Regions from separate parts of the Mesorhizobium sp. WSM4898 genome, predicted to be linked through region 2. Evidence: riboswitches for the same ligand, from Rfam matches in the RefSeq annotation. Region 2 holds a riboswitch; the other holds the start of a gene.
What was found. A riboswitch is a leader RNA that binds a small molecule or an ion and turns the genes downstream of it on or off. The one in region 2 is predicted to bind cobalamin.
Positions count from the first base shown of each region.

Region 1: it holds a riboswitch for cobalamin, as region 2 does, so the genes downstream of both, P9228_RS08960 (DUF1636 family protein) here and bluB (5,6-dimethylbenzimidazole synthase) in region 2, are expected to answer to the same signal.

Region 1 is NZ_JARTVQ010000002.1:311,366-318,717, reverse strand. Features, by position in the region: gene cobG (precorrin-3B synthase) at 1-746, opposite strand, end outside; gene cobN (cobaltochelatase subunit CobN) at 743-4,339, opposite strand; gene cobW (cobalamin biosynthesis protein CobW) at 4,357-5,394, opposite strand; gene P9228_RS08960 (DUF1636 family protein) at 5,396-5,824, opposite strand; cobalamin riboswitch at 5,863-6,063, opposite strand; gene P9228_RS08955 (winged helix-turn-helix domain-containing protein) at 6,093-7,292, opposite strand.
Region 2 is NZ_JARTVQ010000004.1:324,297-331,648, forward strand. Features, by position in the region: gene P9228_RS20845 (hypothetical protein) at 1-128, opposite strand, end outside; gene dxs (1-deoxy-D-xylulose-5-phosphate synthase) at 279-2,192, opposite strand; gene P9228_RS20855 (pirin family protein) at 2,325-3,245, opposite strand; gene P9228_RS20860 (DUF2277 domain-containing protein) at 3,254-3,520, opposite strand; gene P9228_RS20865 (exodeoxyribonuclease VII small subunit) at 3,712-3,963, opposite strand; gene P9228_RS20870 (histone deacetylase family protein) at 3,967-4,893, opposite strand; cobalamin riboswitch at 5,008-5,186, shown strand; gene bluB (5,6-dimethylbenzimidazole synthase) at 5,229-5,960, shown strand; gene P9228_RS20880 (aminotransferase class V-fold PLP-dependent enzyme) at 6,308-7,352, shown strand, end outside.

The DNA.
Region 1 (7,352 bases), on a different contig from region 2:
CCGATGGGCGAATGCTGACGCCCTACGGCGCCCCCCTCTGTCCCGCCGGACATATCCCGCAGGACAGAGGGGGGCGCGAAGGAATGCCAGCCTGCGAGAGAAGCCAACTGCCGCTCCGACAATTCCCGCGTGTGCGCCTCGCGGCCTTTTTCGGCCACCATCCTTAGTGCAGCCAACGCGATGTTGCGTGCCGTATCCTCGTCAACAGTGGCGAGTGACTTCGCGCTTTGGCTGTCACCGGCAACCGACACGCTCCACTGGACGCCGGCCACAGTCCGCACCGCCTTCAGCCGCACGTCAGCCGTCAGCGCATCCACAGCCAACTCCCCGCCGCCGTCGACAACTACCGACACCTTCGGCCCCAGCCGTGGCGTCAGCCCGGCCTCTTCAACCGCCGCCCTGATCCGTTCCGCCAGCGGGCGCGAATCTGCAATCTCCTGCGGGTCGATACCCGCGAGCGGCCCGGTCTCCACCGGCACGCCCGTCCGCACGGCGATGCCCAGCGCATCCACTTCCGCCGCCAGCAGCCCAGCGCTGTCTGCTGTCAGGCCCCGGATCTGCAGGCTACCGCGAGCGGTCACTTCCATGATGCCGTTGCCGTGGCGCAAGGCGGATTCGCAAAGACCGATCAGCGACTTGGGTGCAAGCCCTCCAGCAACCGGATTGAGCCGCACCAGCAGGCCATCGCCGGTCTGCATCGGCGCGCTCAACGCGGGGCAGGCGCCGCGGCGCGAGAAGGCGTTCATGCCGCCACCTCGCTTGCCTGTGCCTCGGCGATCAAGGCCGTGAGATCGTCGTCGATGGAATTCCTGAGTGGATGCCAGAGACCGCGCCGTCGCGCAGCCAGGAATCGCTCGGCGATGACCTTCGCGGCGGCGGGATTTTCGCGCAGCAGGAAGGCTCGGACTTCCGTGTCGCCGATATAGGCGTCGTGCACCGCCTCGATCAGCGCGCCCGATATGGCATGCGTGGTCTCGGCGAAGCCGACCAGGCGGTCGACCGTCTCGGCGAATTCCGAGGCGCCGCGGGGGCCGTGGCGCATCTGCCCGGCAATGAAGCGTGGATTGACGGCGCGGGCCCGCACCACGCGCGACACCGCTTCGCCGACCGATCGCGGCTTCGGCTTCTTAGGGTCAGTCGTGTCGAGCACTATGACATCGGCATTCCTGCCAAGCGCGGCCAGTGCGGCCGAAAACCCGCCGATGAAGGCGACATCGGCCGAACCTTCGAGGATGTCGCGGCCCGGGTCGTCGCCGGTGTGGACAAGCAGGTCCGCCTCGGCCATGCGGCCCTCGAAGACGCCGGGCGCGGAGATGGCCTCACCTTCGGCGCCGCCATAGGCATGCGAGGTTGCTTCGAGATAGGCGCGGCCGATCTCTTCGCGCGCGCTCCATTCGCCGCGCGACAGCAATTCCTCGACCCCGGCGCCGTAAGTGCCGGGCGAGGTGCCGAAAATGCGCGGACCGATTTTGCCTTGGGCACGGGTCGCGGCGGCAAGCGGATTTTCCCAATCGTCCTCGTCGCGGCCGGCGACGGCGCTGGCCGCGGCGTCGATCAGCGCGATCTGGGTCGGGAACATATCGCGAAACAGGCCGGAGATGCGCCAGGTGACGTCGACGCGCGGGCGGCCGAGGGCGGCCGGCGGCATCACCTCGATGCCGGTGACGCGACCCGTGGCGGCATCCCATTGCGGCCGGCAGCCCATCAGCGCCAGGCCCTGCGCGATCTCCTCGCCGCCGGTGCGCAACGAGGCCGAGCCCCAGAGGTCTATGACCAGCGAGCGCGGCCAGTCGCCATGGCTCTGCATATAGCTGCGCACGACTTCTTCCGCCGCCGCCTGCCCGAGATCATAGGCCGTCGACGTCGGCATGGTGCGCGGATCGGAGGTGAAAAGGTTGCGGCCGGTGGGCAGGACATCGGAACGACCGCGCGCCGGCGCGCCTGCCGGTCCGGCCTTGATGTGACGCCCGTCGAGCGCAGCGAGCAGGGCGTCTTTTTCGGTCTCGGCGCTTTGGCGGCGCAGCGGATCGGCTTCGTCATCGGGCGCGCGGCCATAGACATGCAGCCCGTCCTTGACGGCAAAATCCTTGAGGTCGCACAGCCACGCGTCGATGCGGCGCAGCGCCTCGTCCGGCGCATCGGTTCCGGCAACTCCGGCTTCGGCAGCCAGCCCGGATTTCTCCGCTGTCTCGACGATGAGCCTGGCCAGACGGTCGCGGCGGCGGCGGTCGAGCCCGTCGGCTTGTGCGTATTCGTCGACCAGCCGCTCAAGCCTCTGTTGCGCCTCGTCGAGCCCGGCGCCGGTCAGCGGCGGCGGCAGGTGACCGAGCGTGACGGCCGAGATGCGGCGCTTGGCCTGCGCCGCCTCGCCGGGATTGGAGACGATGAAGGGATAGACAACCGGCAGCGAGCCGGTGACGATCTCGGGAAAGCAGGTGTCGGAGAGCGCGACCGTCTTGCCCGGCAGCCATTCCAGCGTGCCATGCGCGCCGACATGGACGATGGCGTGGACGCCGAGCGACTTTTGCAACCACAGGCCGAAGGCGATCAGCTCGTGGCGCGGGGGAAGGGTCGGGTCATGGTAGTCAGCGCGGCGGTCTGCGGAGCGGCCACGGTCGGGGGCCAGCGCCACGGTGACGTTGCCGAAGATGGCGGCGCGGAAGGGGAAGCTTGCGGAAGGAGGCGCTTGAACACCCCCCTCTGTCCTGCCGGACATCTCCCCCTCAAGGGGGGAGATTGGCAGTTTCGCTGACGGCGCTTCTCCTCCAGCGTTGATGATTGGCGAAAGCATCGATGCAGGCGCAATCTCCCCCCTAGAGGTGGAGATGTCCGGCAGGACAGAGGGGGGCGCATTGACGTGAGCTTTGTCGTTGGCTCTCCCCCACGCTGCCTCAACCGTGTCGCGTGCACCTTCGGGAAGCGCTGCCGAAAAGGCGAGATATTCCTGTAAGGTGAGACCAAGTCCACCCACCTCCAACACATCCAGCAGCCCGCGTGGCGATTGTGGAATCCCATCAACCGCATAGCCCTGTTCCTTCAGGTCCTGCAGCATGGCGAGCACGCTCGACGGCACATCCAGGCCGACAGCATAGCCGGTGCGTCCGGGCGCGCTTGGATAATCCGGAATCAGGATCGCCAGCTTGCGTTCCGCCCGCTCCGTCCGTTGAAGGCGAATGATCGCCGCGACGCGAGCGGCGACCTGGGCGACGCGATCCGTTTCCGGTCGGTTGGCGAAGGCGCGGAAGGCCAGCGCCGGATCGGCGTCGATCTCGCCCTTGAAGGAGATCGCGCCGGCGAGGATACGGCCATCGAGCTCGGGCAGCACGACATGCATGGCAAGGTCGGCGGGCGCCAGGCCGCGCTGGTTTTTCTCCCAGACTTCGCGCCGCGTCGTGGCGACGATGACCTGGAACACGGGCACGCCGGCACGGTCGAAGAGCGTTTCGGCACCAGGCTCGGCACCGGAAGCGAAGGCGGTTGCAGTGACGATGGCGGACGGGTTCAACGAGGTGATGGCGGTTTCGACGAAAGCCAGCGATACCGGGTCCTTGAGGCTCGAAACAAAGATCGGCATTGGCGTCATGCCCTGCGACCGAAGGGCATCTGCGAGTGCATCGATTGGCGCGACGTCCGCGGCAAGCAGCATCGAGCGGTAGAAGAGGATGGGGATGACGGGGGCACCGACGCTGTCGATGTTGAGCTCTGTCACACCCCCCTCTGTCCGGCAGGACAGAGGGGGGTGTGAAGGACCGCCGACATCGATGATCTCAAGCTCCTCTACAACCCCCAATCCAGCCTGGTAATACCCCGCCTTCGGCACGCTCACCGGCTCGGCCACGGCCGTATCCGACCCGGCGAGCCTTGCCAGTCTTTGCACCAGCGCGCTCATGTTCGCCGGGCCGCCTTCGCGGAAATAGCCGAGCAGGGCGTCGAGTTCGGCGCGCGGCAGGGTCGAGGCGTCGATCAGCCGCAGATCCTCGTCGTGGCTTTCGCCCGGCAGCAGCGCCAGTTTGATATTTCGCTCGCGCGCAACCGCTGCGAGCTGGTCGCAGCCGTAGCGCCACCAGTCGTAGCCGCCGAGAATGCGGACCAGGACGACCCTGGCATGGCGCGCGACACTGTCGATCCAGAGATCGACCGACATCGGATGGCAGAGATCGCGAAGTGCTGCCAGCCGCATCGACGGCAGCCGAGCGGCGTCGGCCTTCCAGGCAGCGGCGAGGCCGGCGAGATCGCTGTCGGTGAAGGACAGCGCCACGACATCCGCAGGCGTCTGCCTGAGGTCGATCGGCTCGGCGAGATCGTCGAGCGAGGCGGATGTCGTGGTGAGGATGTGCATCGCGGTTCGGTCTTGCCTCAGCCGGCGAGGATACGCTCGATCGCCGGACGGTTCAGCCCCTTGAGGCCGATGACGACGAGCCGCGATCGGCGGTCGTCGTCCGGCGTCCAGGCGCGGTCGTAATAATGGTTGACGCGCGGGCCGACGGCCTGGAGCAGCAGCCGCATCGGCTTGCCGCCCACCTCGACAAAGCCTTTGACGCGCAGAACGTTTTCCTGCTCGGCGGCGAGGGCGACGCGCTTGGCCAGCTCGTCCGGACTGGCGATGGACGGGATATCGATGACGAAGGAGTCGAAATCGTCATGCTCATGGTCGAGCTCGTCGTCGTGATGGGTCTTGCGGTTCTCGATGTCGTTCTCGACCGCGAGACCAAGACCGAGCAGCACGGAGGGATCGACCTTGCCCTGCGCGGTCGGCACGACCTTGACGGCGCGCGCCACATGCTCGCCGATGACGGCATTGGCGCGGACTGAGCCCGCCGCGTCCATCAGATCGCTCTTCGACAGGATGATGAGGTCGGCGCAGGCGATCTGGTCCTCGAACACCTCTTCGACCGGATCGTCGTGGTCGAGGGAATCGTCGGCGGCGCGCTGCGCCTGCAGGGCGTCCATGTCGGAGGCGACGCGGCCGTCGGCCAGCGCCGGACCGTCGACCACGGCGATGACGCCATCGACGGTGACGCGGCTCTTCACCGTCGGCCAGTGGAAGGCCTGGACGAGCGGCTTCGGCAAAGCGAGGCCGGAGGTTTCGATCAGGATGTGGTCGACCTTCGGCGTGCGCGACAGGATCTGGTCGAGCGCCGGCACGAAATCGTCGGCGACGGTGCAGCAGATGCAGCCATTGGCGAGCTCGACGATATTTTCCTCTGGGCAGGTGTCGATGCCGCAGCCTTTCAGGATCTCGCCGTCGATGCCGACATCGCCGAATTCGTTGACGATGATCGCCAGCCGCTTGCCCTTGGCGTTTTCGAGCAGGTTGCGGATCAGCGTGGTCTTGCCGGCGCCGAGAAAGCCGGTGACGACAGTGCAGGGAACACGGGAGAGGGATGCGGTCATGTCAGTCCTTCAGCAGGTCGAGGGGAGGGATGCGGGCAACCAGGCCGCGCTTGAGGGAATCGGGCCGGCCTCGCCAGGGGATGAGGCCGTCGGTCGAGGTGGCAAAGAGCTTTGCGCCGATGACGAGGTCGGCGCCGCTGGTCGTTTCCAGGTCACCGAAGACATAGCTCCAGCAGCCGTCGCGCAGCAGCGCCGCGCTCAGGCGGCGTTTGCAATTGCCGAGACACTCGACGATGCGGATGCGGATTTTCTCGTCCGGCGCGGCGCGGCGCGCGTCTTCGGCAAGGAGGGCGCCGGCGCGCGGATGCGCGTCCGAACCGGTCTCATCGCGGCAGGAGGAGCAGACGATGACGGTCACTTCCGATAGCGCGTCGCGGGGTTCGGACGAAGTGTCCGCGGTATTAGCCGGAAAACTGACGTTGCGATCCAAAACCAGGCTCCTTGCCCGGAAAACCCGCCGAGCGATCGGATTCTCATGTCTCAGACGGCAGGTCTCCTGGCTCGCGGGTCGTCGCCTTACGCCGCCTTCCCGGGAAACATCCCAGTGGTTTTCGGCTGAGGCTCGTCGCTCACAGTTGCGGGGACAGCCGCGGATTTGGGTTTTCCCGCACCGCATTCCCTCTTGGCTCCTCCCCTTGCCGGGAGGAGACCGTCTGCGGCGGATTTAGGCTTAGAGGTGCTGGCATGTCAACGCGCGGCTACGACACCGAAATGTCGGCCAACGCCGGCCCAAGGTCGCCGGCCGGCGTCACCTCGATGGTTTCCAAGCCGAGCCATGCCTGCATCTGTTTCAACTCATCGAAGAGCTGTGCGGCCGTTTCGGCGGGAGCGCCGGCTTCGGCAAAAGCCGCATGGACGCGCAGCACGCCGGCCGGCCGGTCAGCTCTCAAATCGACCCGGGCAACGATCCGGTCGCCGAGCAGGAAAGGCAGCACGTAGTAGCCGTACTGGCGCTTCTCGGCCGGCGTGTAGATCTCGATGCGGTAGCGGAAGCCGAAGAGTTTTTCCGTCCGGGTGCGTTCGAATACCACCGGATCGAAGGGCGCGAGCAGGGCGCGGGCCTCGATGCGGCGCGGAAAGCGGGCGTCCTTGTGGAGATAGGCGGGCTTGTCCCAGCCTTCGACCTTCACCGGCAGCAGTTCGCCCATCTCGACCAGTTCCTCGATTCTGGCTCTCGTATCGCCAGGCGCCAGGCGGAAATAGTCACGCAGATCGCCATAGGTTGCGATGCCATGGGCGCGGGCGGAAATGCGCAGCAATTGGCGATGCGCGTCCTCGACCGAGGGCACCGGCAGGTCGAGGATGGCCGGCGGCAGAACCCGCTCGGGCAGGTCGTAATAGCGCTCGAATCCTCGCCGGTAGGCGGTGGTGATGCGCCCGGCCCAGAACAGCCATTCGAAAGCGTGCTTGGCCTCGCTCCAGCCCCACCATCCGCCATTGCCCTTGTGGCCTTCGATGTCGGAGGCGGCGATCGGCCCGCGTTCCGCGACTTGGCCGTAGATCTCCTCGATCATCGCCTTGCGCTCGCGGCCCCATTTGGCGAGGCCGAGATACATTTCCTCGCCTTTCTCGGCCCGCCGCATGCGCCAGCGCATCAACGGATAGGTCTCGACGGGCAGGAAGGAAGCCTCATGGGCCCAGTATTCGAAGACGGTTCGCTTGCGCGTGACGGCCGCGTTGTCGAGCAGCGCAAGCGGGTAGGGGCCGAGGCGCGAATAGAGCGGCATATAGTGGGCGCGCACCACGGCGCTGACGGAATCGATCTGCAGCAGGCCAGTTCGGGAAAGCACACGGGCGAGATGGCGACGATCGGGCGTGCCGGCCGGCCGCGCATCGGTAAAACCCTGCGCGCCGAGCGCAATGCGCCTTGCTGCGGCGAGCGAGATCTTTTCTTTCATCCAGCTACCTTGCCCTGATCCTTTGCCGGGATTTCCAGTCGGTGATTCCGGCCATGCTAA
Region 2 (7,352 bases):
ATGTTGCCCATCTTGCCGGCAACGATGTCCATCACCGCCTTTTCGAGGTTGCGGTCGTAACGCGTTTCGGCTGCCACCGGCGCGGCCATGGCACTCAGCAGGGCCATGCCGCAAAGGAACGATTTCATTGTTCTTATCCCCTGCCTAGGACCAGGGTTTTAGCAGGGCGCCCGTTGAAAATCGGCCAAAAGACAAGGTAACCGAACGGCCAAATGAAAACCTAAACAAACAGTTGCAGCCGCAGCCAGCAAACTCGATCGGAGAGCTGAGTTTTCGATTCAGGCGCGCTGCGCCTGCATTCCATGGCCGAGTGCGGCGAAAACCGTCCGCACGATGCCGGTCGTGTCGAGGCCCGCGTCGGCATACATCTTCTCAGGCTTGGCGTGATCGGTGAACTCGTCCGGCAAGACCAGCGGGCGCACCTTGAGACCGTTTTCCAACAGGCCTTCATGGGCAAGGAAATGCAGCACCTGGCTGGCGAAGCCGCCGACCGCGCCCTCCTCTACCGTCACGAGAACCTCATGCGAGCGCGCGAGGCGGCGGATGAGATCCTCGTCCAGCGGCTTGGCGAAGCGAGCGTCGGCAACGGTGGTCGAAAGGCCCGCGGCGCCGAGTTCCTCGGCGGCCAGCAGGCAATCCTGCAGCCGCGTGCCGAACGAGAGCAGCGCCACCTTGGTGCCTTCCTTGAGAATGCGGCCTTTGCCGATCTCGAGCACTGAGCCGCGCTCCGGCATGTCGACGCCAACGCCGTTGCCCCGCGGATAGCGGAAGGCGATCGGGCCGCCGTCGTAGTCGGCTGCCGTGCGCACCATATGGCGAAGCTCCGCCTCATCGGCGGCGGCCATGACGACGAAGCCGGGCAGCGAGGCGAGGAAGGTCGTGTCGAAGGCGCCGCAGTGCGTGGCGCCGTCGGCGCCGACGAAGCCGGCGCGGTCGATCGGGAAGCGCACCGGCAGTTTCTGGATTGCCACGTCGTGCACCACCTGATCGTAGGCGCGCTGCAGGAAGGTCGAATAGATGGCGGCGAAGGGCTTGTAGCCTTCGGTGGCGAGGCCGGCGGCGAAGGTCACCGCGTGCTGCTCGGCAATGCCGACATCGAAGGTTCGGGCCGGGAACACCTCGCCGAAGAGGTCGAGGCCGGTGCCACTCGGCATGGCGGCGGTGATCGCCACGATTCGTTCGTCCTCGCGCGCCTCCTGGATCAGGCTCTCGGCGAAGACCTTGGTGTAGCTCGGCGCGTTGGCCGGCGCTTTCGCCTGCGCGCCGGTGATGACGTCGAACTTGTTGACGCCGTGATACTTGTCGGCGGCGGCCTCCGCCGGCGCGTAGCCCTTGCCCTTCTGGGTGACGACATGGATCAGAATGGGACCGTCGCCATTGTCGCGGACGTTCTTCAGCACCGGGATCAGGTGCTCCAAATTGTGTCCATCGATCGGGCCGATGTGGAAGAATCCCATCTCCTCGAACAGCGTGCCGCCGGTGACGTAACCGCGCGCATGCTCGACGGCGCGGGTGATGGCGCTGTCGGCGCGCTTGCCGAGATAGGAGGTCAGCTTCTTGCCGAAATCGCGCAGGCCGAGATAGGTCTTGCCGGAGGCAAGCCTCGCCAGATAGGCGCTCATTGCGCCGGTCGGCGGGGCGATCGACATGTCGTTGTCGTTGAGGATGACGATCAGGCGGGCATTGAGCGCGCCGGCATTGTTCATCGCCTCATAGGCCATCCCGGCGGACATGGCGCCGTCGCCAATGACGGCGATGACATTGTTGCGGCCGCCCGAGAGGTCGCGGCCCATCGCCATGCCGAGGCCGGCCGAAATCGAAGTCGAGGAATGCGCTGCGCCGAAGGGGTCGTATTCGCTCTCTGCGCGCCGGGTGAAGCCGGAGAGACCGCCTTCCTGGCGAAGCGTGCGGATGCGGTCGCGGCGGCCGGTCAGGATTTTGTGCGGATAGGCCTGGTGGCCAACGTCCCAGATCAGCCGGTCTTCTGGCGTGTTGAAGACATAGTGCAGCGCAACCGTAAGCTCGACGACGCCGAGACCGGCGCCAAGATGGCCGCCGGTGTGCGACACCGCATCGATCAGCTCCGCGCGCAGTTCGGTCGCCAGCTGCGGCAGCTCGCTTTCATCAAGCGTCCGCAAATCCGCGGGGATGCGGACTTTGTCGAGGAGCGGCGTGTCAGGCTTCGGGTTCACTCTGGGACGGCCTGTCAACTTAACCTTGGGTTAACCTTCAAATATGCGCTTTGCTATGCGCGAGATAGGCTGATGGCGCGCCAATGTAAATGCGTGTCAGTGACGCGCCTGGCGCAGAATGTCCATCCTGCGCTAACCTTCCGGCAGCGGAATGAATTCTTCCTCATCGCCAGGAACGATATCGAAGCGGCCCGTCTTCCATTCTTCCTTGGCCTGCTCGATGCGTTCTTTCGAGGACGAAACGAAATTCCACCAGATATAGCGCTTGGAGCCCAGCGACGCTCCGCCGAACAGCATGAAATGCGCGCCGCGCTCGGACGACACGACGATTTCCTCGCCCGGTTTGAACACCAAAAGCCGCTCGGCCGGGAAACGGTCGCCGGCAATCGAAACCTCGCCCTCCAGCGTGTAGATGGCGCGTTCCTCGGCGTCGCCGGGGATTTTGACGCTGGCGCCCGCCGCCAGCCGCAGATCGGCATAGAGCGTTTCCGAGGCGGTCGCGACGGGCGAGCGCAGCCCGGAAAATTCGCCGATGACGACGCGGCCGCTAACGCCCTCGGCATCGATTTCGGGCAGTTGGACGACCGACGTGTTCGCGAACACCGGGGCGATTTCTTCCTTGCTGTCCGGCAGCGCCAGCCAGGTTTGCAGGCCGGAAATCGACATCGGCGCGCCGCGCAATTCCTCGGGCGTGCGCTCGGAATGAACGATGCCGCGGCCGGCGGTCATCAAATTCACGTCGCCCGGCGCGATCACCATTTCGGTGCCGAGCGAGTCGCGATGCCTGATCTTGCCGTCGAACAGATAAGTGACGGTGGAAAGCCCGATATGCGGATGCGGGCGCACGTCGATCGCATGGCCGGCGCGCAGGATGGCCGGACCCATGCGGTCGAAGAAGATGAACGGACCGACCAGCCTGCGCTTCGCCGTCGGCAAGGCGCGGCGAACCTCGAAGCCGCCAATGTCCTTGGCGTTCGGAATGACCATCAACTCGATCTGGTCGCAGGCGAAGGCGTCGCCGGCCTCAGGATCGTTGCCCGGAAAGAAGCTCATGACCGGCGTCAGGCGAAGCGGAGCGCGGATCGGGCCTTCGCCTTGGCGGCCTCATCCTCGCGGTTGCGCGGATGCTGGGTGGTTTCGAGGCTGTCAAGCAGCTCGCGCGCGGCGGCGGCGATCGCCTCGACGGCGTGGTTGAAGGCATGCTCGTTGCGCTTGGACGGCTTGGTCGCGCCGCTCAGCTTGCGAACGAACTGCAGCGCCGCGTCATGGACCTCGTCGTCGGTCGCCGGCGGATCGAAGTTGAACAGGGTCTTGATGTTTCGGCACATGCTTTAACTCCTTACCTGCTTTCTGCCCGAAGCGGTCTGACATTGTGCACCGAGGTGTGTTGAGATTCAGGTCAGACCGAGCCGAAAATGGCGGGTTCCGAGAACCGGACCGGAGCGTACTTGAAGGACGTGAGCACCGGAACCGCAGAAAGCCGCGTTTGCAGGCGGCCTCACCTGAATATCAATACACCTCACTCGGCGTCGAGCGGCTCCGTTCCAACCGGCTTGCCGTCGCGCGAGAGCCTGATCTTCTCGACCTTGTCCTCGGCGGCCTTGAGCAAGCGGTCGCAATGAGCCTTCAGCGCCTCGCCGCGCTCGTAGATCTTGATCGACTGGTCGAGCGGAACGTCGCCGCGCTCCAGATCATCGACGATCTTCTCCAGCGCGTCGAGCGCCTGTTCGAAGCTCATCGCCTTGACGTCTTGGTTAGCTTCATCAGCCATCATTCATCCCTTCATCAGCCGCCCGACATGGGCGGCGACCGAAAATGCCAATCCTTGCAGATCGTAACCGCCCTCCAGCAGGCTGACGAGCCGGTTGCCGCTGTGGCGCCCGGCGCGCTCCATCAGCTGGCCGGTCGCCCAGTCGAAATCATCCTCGGTCAGGTTGATCGCGGCCAGCGGATCGCGATGGTGCGCATCGAAACCGGCGGAAATGATGATCAGATCCGGCTGGAAGGCGTCGATCGACGGCAGCACGCGCGACAGGAAGGCGTCGCGGAACGTGTCGCTGCCGGTGCTCGGCGCAAGCGGCGCGTTGACGATGTTGCCGGCGCCGGTCTCGCTCTTGGCACCGGTGCCCGGATAAAGCGGCATCTGGTGGGTCGAGCAATAGAGCACCGACGGATCGTCCCAGAAAATGTCCTGCGTGCCGTTGCCGTGATGCACATCCCAATCGACGATGGCGACGCGCTCGGCCAGATGCTTCTCCTGCGCATAACGGGCGGCGATCGCCGCGGTGTTGAACAGGCAAAAGCCCATCGCGGTCGCTTTTTCGGCGTGATGGCCGGGCGGACGCGCGGCAACGAAGACATTGGCGGCACGGCCCTCGAACACATCGTCGACGGCGGCGTTCGCCGCGCCGATCGCCGTCACCGCGGCCTGCCAGCTTTTCGGGCTGGCGCTGGTGTCGGCATCGATCGAGACGATCCCCGTCTCGGGAATCGCAGCGCGGACACGGCCGACGAAATCCTCCGGATGCGCGTAAAGGATAGTCGCCTCGTCGCCTTCCGGCGCCTCGACGCGGTCGAGGGCCGAAAAAGCCTCGTCGTCGAGCACGCGCTCGATGGCGCGCAAACGGTCGGGCCGCTCGGGGTGGCCGGGCGGCGTGAGGTGTTCCAGGAATACCGGATGAGTGTAAAGACGAGTGGTCATGGCGCCTAATCTAGGCACCTGTCGCACGGATAGCCATGTTCCAGCGCCGAATGATTGGGGAAATCGCGCCCAATCGTGTCGCTGGCGGCATTGGCCCGGCTTCGGCTTCGCGATAAGGTCGCGTCGCTGCCTGGTGCCCGCAACGCGGGAGAATCGGGAACACGGTTGAAATCCGTGGCGTGCCCAACGCTGTGAGGGGGACCGCGCCGGCAAACGCCACTGTCCCAGACGGGAAGGCGCCGGATGCGGGTCGATCCCGAGCCAGAAGACCGGCCCGGCAGACATGGTCATCCGCATGGTCAGGCGGAGGACTGCTTATCGCAAGGGGACAAGCGATGCAGGCACGAACAGCCGCCGCCGGCGGCGATGACTTTGACCAATTGGCGCGCGACGCCGTCTACCGGGCCATGTTCACCCGGCGCGACGTGCGCAGCCATTTCCTTACCGACGATCTCGACGACAGCGTTTTGGCGCGGCTGCTCACCGCGGCACACCACGCGCCGTCGGTCGGCTACATGCAGCCCTGGAACTTCATCATCATCCGGGACGCCACAAGGCGGCGGCAGGTGCGCGACCTTTTCCTCGCCGCGCGCGAACAGGAACTGCCGGCGATCGAGGTGGAGCGGCGGGCGCTCTACCGCAAGCTGAAGCTCGAGGGCATCTGCGAAAGCGCGCTCAACCTCTGCATCACCTGCGACCGCCAGCGCTCGAAGAACTCGCCGCTCGGGCGCTGGCACAATCCGGAGATGGACCTCTACAGCACCGTCTGCGCGGTGCAGAATTTCTGGCTCGCGGCGCGGGCGGAAGGCGTCGGGGTTGGCTGGGTGAGCATCATCGAGCCCGAAGCGCTGAAGCGACTGCTGTCGATCCCCGAGCACGTCACGCCGATCGCCTATCTCTGCGTCGGCCGCGTCTCGGAATTCGCGCCAAGGCCCGACCTCGAAGCGCATGGCTGGGGCAAGCGCCTGCCGCTGCCCGAGCTGGTGATGAGCGAGACCTTTTGCGGCGCCGGCGAGGCGCCGCTCAAATCGGCGATCGCTCGTCTCGGAGAACGATTGAAGCCTTAGAACCGCTCGGCGTTCCATAGACCCGCCCCAACCGCAACGCGCCATCGCGCTTCGCGTTTGCGCAATGGCGCATTGGAAAGCCTGACCGTCGTTGCCCGCTCAGAAAACCGGGGATTGTTCGCGCATCGCTCGACAACGTGACGGTTCTTCCTGGCGTGATTGGGCCGGATCTCCGCACTCCCTTCCTCACGGCTAACCCTGTGCCAAGCGATGTCGTTCTCGGGCTTCAGCGTCTCGCGAATTCACCGGCGTTTCGCAATTAAATTCTGTCTTGTCATGTGAATAGGCAGATTGAGCTGGGCTACGGCGCTTATTGTCGGGCGATAGATGAGACCCGGCGTGTTCCCATGAATTTTTTTGCAATAGATCGGTCCGCCGAACATGAGGACGAAGCGGAATGGGAGCGCATCCGCGCAAAATACCCCCCGCAAGAACCATTCCTCAACTTGAACAACGCCGCGGTCAGTCCTCCACCGACTGTTGTCGAGGAAGCGACGGTTGACGCCTACCGCTTCATCAGTCGCAATCCCGACTACAATATGTGGAGCAAGCTCGACACAGCACTTCCTCATATCAAACGCGAGCTGGCGGAACTGATCGATTGCAGCCCCGGAGAGATCGCGCTGAACCGGAATTCGTCGGAGGGTCTTTCGACAGCGATCTTCGGAATACCGCTGACTAAGGGCGATCAAGTGCTGATCTCGCCTTGGGACTACCCCAGCGTTCGTGCGGGCTGGCTGCAGCGGCAACAGCGCGAGGGCATCGAGGTTTTAAACTGCACCTTCGACCTCATGGACAGCGACGACGACATCATCGAATCCTATGTTCAGGCGATGACCCCGCGTACCCGCGTCCTGCAGCTGACCCACATGTACCACTGGAACGGGCGTGTCCTGCCGGTGAACCGGCTCTGCGAAATCGCGCGGGAGCGCGACATCATGACTGTCGTCGACGGTGCCCAGACTTTTGCTCAGATGCCGGTCAGCTTCCGCGAACTCGATTGCGATTTTTTTGTCACCAGCCTGCACAAGTGGCTCGGTGCTCCTATCGGCAACGGGATGCTGGTCGTCAGCGAACGCCGGATCGATACCACCTGGCCATTGCTTGCACCTTTCGACCAGCCCGCGGTGCACATAGACAGGTTCGACCATTGGAATCTCGGCACCTACAATTCCGCTGTCCAGGCAGGAATCGCGCCCGCAATTCAATTCCACAAGGCGATCGGCGCGGAACGGATGCATGCGCGACTGCGCGAACTCACCCGATATTGGGTAGGTCTCGTCCAGGACATTCCCGGTTTCAGGCTCCATACGCCGACCGACACGGACAGCCTCGCTGCGATAAGTCTGTTTTCGATCGACAGCATCGACATGCAGCAACTCGAGCGCGACC